One region of the Polaromonas potterensis genome, then DNA from elsewhere that is predicted to be linked to it. Evidence: predicted binding sites of a transcription regulator. Region 1 holds the regulator's gene; the other holds the start of a gene.
What was found. Region 1 encodes sigma-54, which starts transcription at its own class of promoters, with help from an activator protein. Its sites were predicted from a motif close to TGGCANGNAANCTGCTTT; they were not measured.
Positions count from the first base shown of each region.

Region 2: R6254_RS06860 (THxN family PEP-CTERM protein) is a predicted target of sigma-54. The motif match lies at 1,872-1,889, and genes of this name have one in related genera.

Region 1 is NZ_JAWQLX010000001.1:586,724-590,107, reverse strand. It holds gene R6254_RS02820 (THUMP domain-containing class I SAM-dependent RNA methyltransferase) at 1-609, opposite strand, end outside; gene R6254_RS02815 (RNA polymerase factor sigma-54) at 767-2,302, opposite strand; gene lptB (LPS export ABC transporter ATP-binding protein) at 2,450-3,217, opposite strand; gene lptA (lipopolysaccharide transport periplasmic protein LptA) at 3,228-3,384, opposite strand, start outside.
Region 2 is NZ_JAWQLX010000003.1:164,290-167,673, reverse strand. It holds gene R6254_RS06875 (quinone oxidoreductase family protein) at 1-214, shown strand, start outside; gene R6254_RS06870 (NUDIX domain-containing protein) at 231-1,037, shown strand; gene R6254_RS06865 (ISAzo13-like element transposase-related protein) at 1,065-1,508, opposite strand; gene R6254_RS06860 (THxN family PEP-CTERM protein) at 1,960-2,769, shown strand; partial or broken gene R6254_RS21940 (ISAzo13-like element transposase-related protein) at 3,031-3,270, shown strand.

The DNA of each region.
Region 1 (3,384 bases):
GTACAGCGGCACGCCCTGTTTGCAAAGCCCCTCCTCGCCGCTCCAGCCGCTGGCAGCCAGCATGGCGGCGGCCAGGGTTTCCTTCAGCGGGGCATCGCCCTTGTCTTCGCGCCAGCCGCGTTTGAACAGCGGCTCGCCCGAGGTGTCGATGTAGAGGGTCACGGTGTCTATGGTCAGGTGCACGTACACACGCACATCGGGCCAGCGGGTGTCGACATCGGGGCGCACATCGTATTTGTCGCGGAAGCGGTCGGCGATGGCGTCCTTGATCTTGAGCGCGGCAAAGTTCAGGCTGGTCAACGGGCTGTGTTGCGCCGTGACCTCGATCTTGAAGGTCTGTTTGGGCGTGAACCAGATTTCCCAGGCCACGGCGGCGGCGGCGTTGTAGAGGTCTTGTTCGCTGCGGTACTGGTTGTGCTGCAGCTCGATCAGCACACGCTGGCTCAGACGGCTGTGCAGGTTGAGCTGCAGCGCGTCGCGCCAGGAGCCGGCCACCTGCACGCCGGCGCGCCAGGCCTTGCCCTGGGTGCCGGTGATACGTTTGACCTCGGCGGCCAGCAGTTCCTCGACACCTGCGGCGCAAGGTAAAAATAGTTGAAGTTGGTTCATATGTGGGGCCTCTAGGGATTTCTAGAAATTCGGTTATCGGGATGCAGGGCAAGGCGTGCGGCGCGCAGGACACCGGAATGCACTTCGGTGCATGAGGATTCCGAGCACCGCGCAACGCGGCCAAGCGCCCGAGAACCGGATTTATAGAAATCCCCCGTTATAGGGATTTTCGCAGGTTCGCCGGTGCGATGCGCAAAGCCTCGCGGTACTTGGCCACGGTGCGGCGTGCGCATTCGATGCCCTGCTCCTTGAGCATTTCGGAAATCTGGTTGTCGCTGAGCGGTTTGGTCAGGCTCTCTGAGGCGACAAACTGCTTGATCAGCGCCCGCACCGCCGTGCTGGAGGCATTGCCGCCGGTTTCCGTGCCCAGCGCCGAACCAAAAAAATACTTCAGCTCGAAGGTGCCAAACGGCGTGTTCATGTATTTGGCCGTGGTCACGCGCGAGATGGTGGACTCGTGCAGGCCCAACTCGTCGGCGATTTCGCGCAACACCAGCGGACGCATGGCGAGTTCGCCATGGGTGAAGAAGTTTTTCTGCCGCTCGACAATCGCGCTGCTGACCCGCAGGATGGTGTCAAAACGCTGCTGGATGTTTTTGATGAACCAGCGCGCCTCCTGCAGGCGCTGCTGCAGGGCCTGGCCGTTCTGGCCCCGGTTCTGCTTGAGCGCATTGGCATAAATGTCGTGCACCCGCAGGCGCGGCATCACGTCGCTGTTGAGCGAAACCTTGAAGCCGCGGCCGGACTTGACCACGATCACATCGGGCACGATGAGGTTGCGCTCGACGTTGACAAAACGCCGGCCCGGCTTGGGGTCCAGCCGGCCTATCAGTGCAATCGCGGCCTTGATCACGGTGTCGGGAAAACCGCACAGCTGCGACAGACGCTTGACGTCGCGTCGAGCCAGCAACTCCATGGGTTGCTGGCACATGGCGATGGCGGCGCGGGTTTCGTCGGAGTTTTTGCACTCCAGCAGTTGCAGGCCCAGGCACTCGGCCAGGTTGCGCGCGCCCACGCCGGCCGGCTCCATGTGTTGCAACAGCTTCAGGGCCACGGTGAACTCGTGCACCATCGCTTCGACTTGTTCCAGGTCGTCCCCGGCCAGACCCGCGGCCAACTCGGCCAGGCTGTCTTCCAGGTACCCGTCGTCGTTGAGCGATTCGATAAGAAAATGCAGCGCCGCCCGGCCTTCGGGCATCAGGCGCAGGGACAGCGCCTGGCGGTGTAAATGGTCTTGCAGCGATTCATGGCTGCGCGCCAGATCGGCGGCATCGACCTCGCTGTCGTCGTTGTTGTTTTTGCGCGGCGCGGCGTCGCCGCCCCACTCGTTGTCGTCGGGCGCGGTGTCGACACTGCCGTCGCCGTCCCAGCTTTCCTCAAGTTTGGCCTCGCTGCTGGGTTCAGCCTCATTTTGGCTTGTAGCCCCCGCGCCATCTGCGCTGACAGCTATGGAATCCGTAGCAGATTCAAACTCACGGGTTTCCTGGCTGACCGGCGTGTCGGCCTGGACCAGGCCAAAGTCTTCGCGCGGCGCGGCTTCTTCGGAGACTTCAAGAAAAGGATTTTCGTCGAGCATCTGCTCGACTTCCTGGCTCAGCTCCAGGGTAGACAGTTGCAGCAGGCGAATCGATTGCTGCAACTGGGGCGTCAGCGCCAGATGCTGCGAAACGCGTAGGGACAGGCCTTGTTTCACGACATCCCTAAGTGCGCGACAAAGCGGGTTGGGATGTATGAACCAAGCGGGGGCCGCGCAACCGGCTTTGCCGGGGCGCAGGCGCCGCCCCCTGCAGGGGGGAGGGAGCTACACGCAGTGAGCGACAAAGGGGGGGAGCCAAAGTGATCACATCTTGAAATGTTCGCCCAGGTAAACCCGGCGCACATCGGCATTGTTCACAATTTCAGAAGGGGTGCCCGTGGCCAGCACGTGGCCATCACTGATGATGCAGGCATGGTCGCAAATGCCCAGGGTTTCACGCACGTTGTGGTCGGTGATCAACACGCCGATGCCGCGGGACTTCAGGAAACCGATGATGCGCTGGATCTCGATCACGGCAATCGGATCGATACCGGCAAAAGGTTCGTCCAGCAAGATAAAACGCGGCTGCGTGGCCAGCGCCCGGGCGATCTCGACACGGCGCCGCTCGCCGCCCGACAGGGCAGGCGCGGGTGAATCACGCAGGTGGTCGACGCGCAAATCCTGCAGCAAGGCGTCCAGGCGTTCGTTGATGGCCTTGGCGCTCAGCGGCTTGCCGGCTTCGTCGGCCTGCAGCTCCAGCACGGCGCGCACATTCTGCTCGACCGTGAGTTTTCGGAAAATCGAGGCTTCCTGCGGCAGATAACTCAGGCCCAGGCGCGAACGCTTGTGGATGGGCATGTGTTCGATGGACTCGCCGTCGATGGTGATCTCGCCGGCGTCGGCGCGCACCAGCCCCACGATCATGTAAAACGACGTTGTTTTGCCGGCGCCGTTGGGGCCTAACAGACCCACAACTTCGCCTTTTTGCACCGTCAGCGAAACATCCCGCACCACCTTGCGGCTGCCGTAGGACTTTTGCAGGCCGGTGGCCACCAGGCGGCTGATGGGCGCGGTTTCCGGAGACACATTCATGGCGTCGGTGTTATTTTTTGTCATTGCCCAGCGTGGTACTGGGCCGCAGAACAGGCGCCGACCCGGAGGGCGCCGCCGGGGCGCCGGGGGCGCCCGCTGCGGGGGCCTGGTTGCGCGGCGCCAGCAGGGCGCGAATCCGGCCCGAGGGGTTGCTGGCCGTGCGGGCT
Region 2 (3,384 bases), on a different contig from region 1:
CAAGGGTTCGCTCTATGTGTCGCGCCCCACCTTGTTCACCCACATCGCCAGCCGCGAAACCACGCAGGCCATGGCCGACGATTTGTTTGCCATGGTCAGCAGCGGCCAGGTCAAGATCCGCATCGACCAGCGTTTTCCGCTGGCCCAGGTGCAAGAGGCCCACCGCTCGCTGGAAGCGCGCCAGACCACCGGCTGCACCATCCTGACCCTGTAAACGGGGATGAGCGGTGATGGACGATGTTGATCCGCACTGGCTGGCGGCTTTGCGTGCCAGCGCCAGCCAGGCGCCGCAGCGGCGGCGTTTGCCGCTGCTGGCGGGGGATGCCGTCATTGGCTCGGTGGAACCTGATTTCTTAAGCCAAATCGTGCTTCTGCCCTTGTCCGACGGGCGTAAGCAGCTATCAAAAGTGGAGCGACCGGAAGGCGCCGTCTGGCAACTGCAGGGCGAGGTCACGGCCAGCCTGCAGGCGCTGGCAGAGGCCTTGCGCGAAGCCGGCCTGGCCCATGCCTGGCGTGACGAACAACTGGCGGTGATGGATGCGCAAGGCCATCGTGTCGGCAGTGTGGAGCGCGCCGTGGTGCGGGTGCTGGGCATCGCCACCCAGGCGGTGCACCTGGTCGCTCAAGCGGAAGACGGTCGCTTCTGGGTGCAGCAGCGCGCCTGGAGCAAGGCCAACGACCCCGGCCTCTGGGACACCTTGATGGGCGGCATGGTCAGCGGCGCCGACACCCTGGCCAGCGCGCTGGAACGCGAGACCTGGGAAGAAGCCGGCCTGCAACTGGGGGACTTGAAAAATCTCAGGCACGGCGGCCAGCTCGATGTTTGTTGCCCCTGCACCGACGGCCACGGGGCGGGTTATGTCATCGAACATATAGCCTGGTACCGCTGCACCATGCCGGACCGGCTGATGCCGCAAAACCAGGACGGCGAAGTCGAACGTTTTGTGCTGATGGACAGACAGGAACTGCTGCAAAAAATGCAGGGCCACGCATTCACCCGCGAAGCGGCACTGATTCAGACGGCCTTCTTGGCTTAGGCTTTGGCAAGCAATAACTTCCCCGAATCAGCGGTCTAGTGGTGTGGCGCGGTAGCTCCATTGCGGCAGGTGTTCGTCGAAGGTGATGCGCATGGTTGCGAGGAAGTCTGCGGCGCACTTTTTGCCTGCTGCGTAAACCCCATCCAAGACAGCCACAGACACCTTTGATCCGGTGCTGGTTTTCGTCTTCGCCATGAATTTTTTGGCGATGTCGAAGGTATGGAAGACACCCCCTTGGCAGGCCCGCGTCACAGGGGCAAACAAGCGATGTTCGATCGGGTTGTGTTTTGAGTCGTACGGCGGGTAGTGCGCTACGCGGATTTCAAGCCCCAGCCGCGCTGGGCCAGTTGCTGCAGCGCTTCCTTGAACACATGCCGATTGGAGGCGTGAGCCTACTCCATCGCATAGCAGCAAGACACGACGGGCGTCGGGGTATTGACGCCTGCCATGTTGCGTCCACCAGTGCGCGATGGCGTCGCAGCGCTGGTGTCCACGCTGGTGTGGAGGTGCATATATCCCTCATCCCTCCTTGCGTGCCACGTCATACAGACCGTGTATCCGCTGACCATGTGATGCGCTTGCCCTGCTTCATCGCGCCAGAGCGACAGCAAACCGAATGCGCCCGACAAGTGTGATGTGCAGGAGGCCGCACCCTTGGCAAGCATGACATTTTCAAGGAGTCAGGGATCGAAAAGAACGGACATAAGACTCTCCGCAGCTGAACCTGAAAGAAAGCCTTGCGCTGTCGGATTTCCTGACAGTCAAGATCTCAAGTAAGTGAGGTGGACATGAAAGATCATTGATTTATATAGAGTTTCTCAACTCTTAGAAAGATGGTACGGCTTATGCTTTTGATCTGGCGGAGGGCTTGGCGGGCAAGAAACCTCCAAGTTGAACCGAACAATTTAAATGGAGATTCATCATGAAAATACACTCCGCACTCAAGGTCCTGGCTCCGCTGGTGATCGGCTTAGCCGGTTTCACGGCCGCGCAAGCGGGACCTCTGGTTACCGACTGGAACTACTCTTTGTCAGGTGTATGGAATTCATTCGCGCCAGCTGGGGTGTCGAACCCCAATTCCAAGACCTTGATTTGGGGTACATCAACCGGCTCAGGGCAATCTTCACTGGTGATTACCGACCCTGCTGCTGGAGCTATCCAGACGCAAATCACCGGGACCTCGCCAGTTCCTGGAACCACCGCTGCCGGCGTGACCTTGACCCACAACAACAACCCCATTACAGGAACCACCCTCACCAACGCAGAACTTCGGGTAACCTTGAACCTATCCGCAGCCTTACCCGCCAATACTCCTGGCATTCCGGGCGCGTTGACACCCCTCAACTACGACATTCTGTTCTCGGAAACGCCGAATTCCACGCCCTGCGCTGTCGTGACCAGCCCCACGCCCTGCAATGACATCTTTGTACAGCAAACAGGTTTCCTGAACCAAATCCTTAACTTTGACGGCAACACTTATTTCCTCAACATCTTTCCGACCTCGGGTGGTTTGTTGGGAACCTTGCCGAATGCTGCTTGCGCGGCAGCAGGTGCAGCTAACGGTTGCTTTGGCTTCACCACGGTGGAAAATCAATCAAATACCCTGGCATTCGGCTTCACGATTTCTACCCAGCGTTTGACGCAACAAATCCCTGAGCCAAGCATCCTCGCGCTACTCGGTATCGCCTTGGCGGCAGGCTGGTTTGCCAGCCGTCGGCGCAAACTGCATTAGTCCCAAGCACTATTGCTGACTGGCCGGTAAGGCGGCCCAGTTGCAACGTAGCCCTGATAAGCCGGAACATGCATAGCGCATCTTCCGGCTTTGTTACGCATGGCGTTCAACCCCTGACCCAGCAGTTAGGATTTGTCAAAAAACAACGTCCCGGAACGCGAATTTTTTGAGCGACGTGGAATGAGCGAAAGCGTTGAAAAAAGCGCGGGTTGGCAGAGTGACGGGTTATACAAAAGACATTGAGCTGAAGATGCAGCGGGCGACCCGATGCGCGAAGGCGTCTCGTGGACCCACTTATCCAGGCGTGAGATCAGCGGGCGATTGGCTGAGATGGGCACACCGGCGAGTCGGCACGTGGTGCGCAAATTGCTCAAGAAGAACCATGTGGGCCAGCGCAAAGTCTGCAAGAAAAAGTCCATGGGCGCGCACCCTGATCGCAAGGTGCAGTTTGAAAACATTGCCGGCCTCGCAGGAACTACCGCGACCCCCTTTAGATCGTAAACAGGCTCTTAGAGCCCTACCGCTCCATGGCGCCGTTCGTCCTGAGCTGGTTTCTCATGCCGGACGCGAGGCGCCTGCCCTGGACCTGGTCCGGGGGCATCCCTGTCGCCTTGA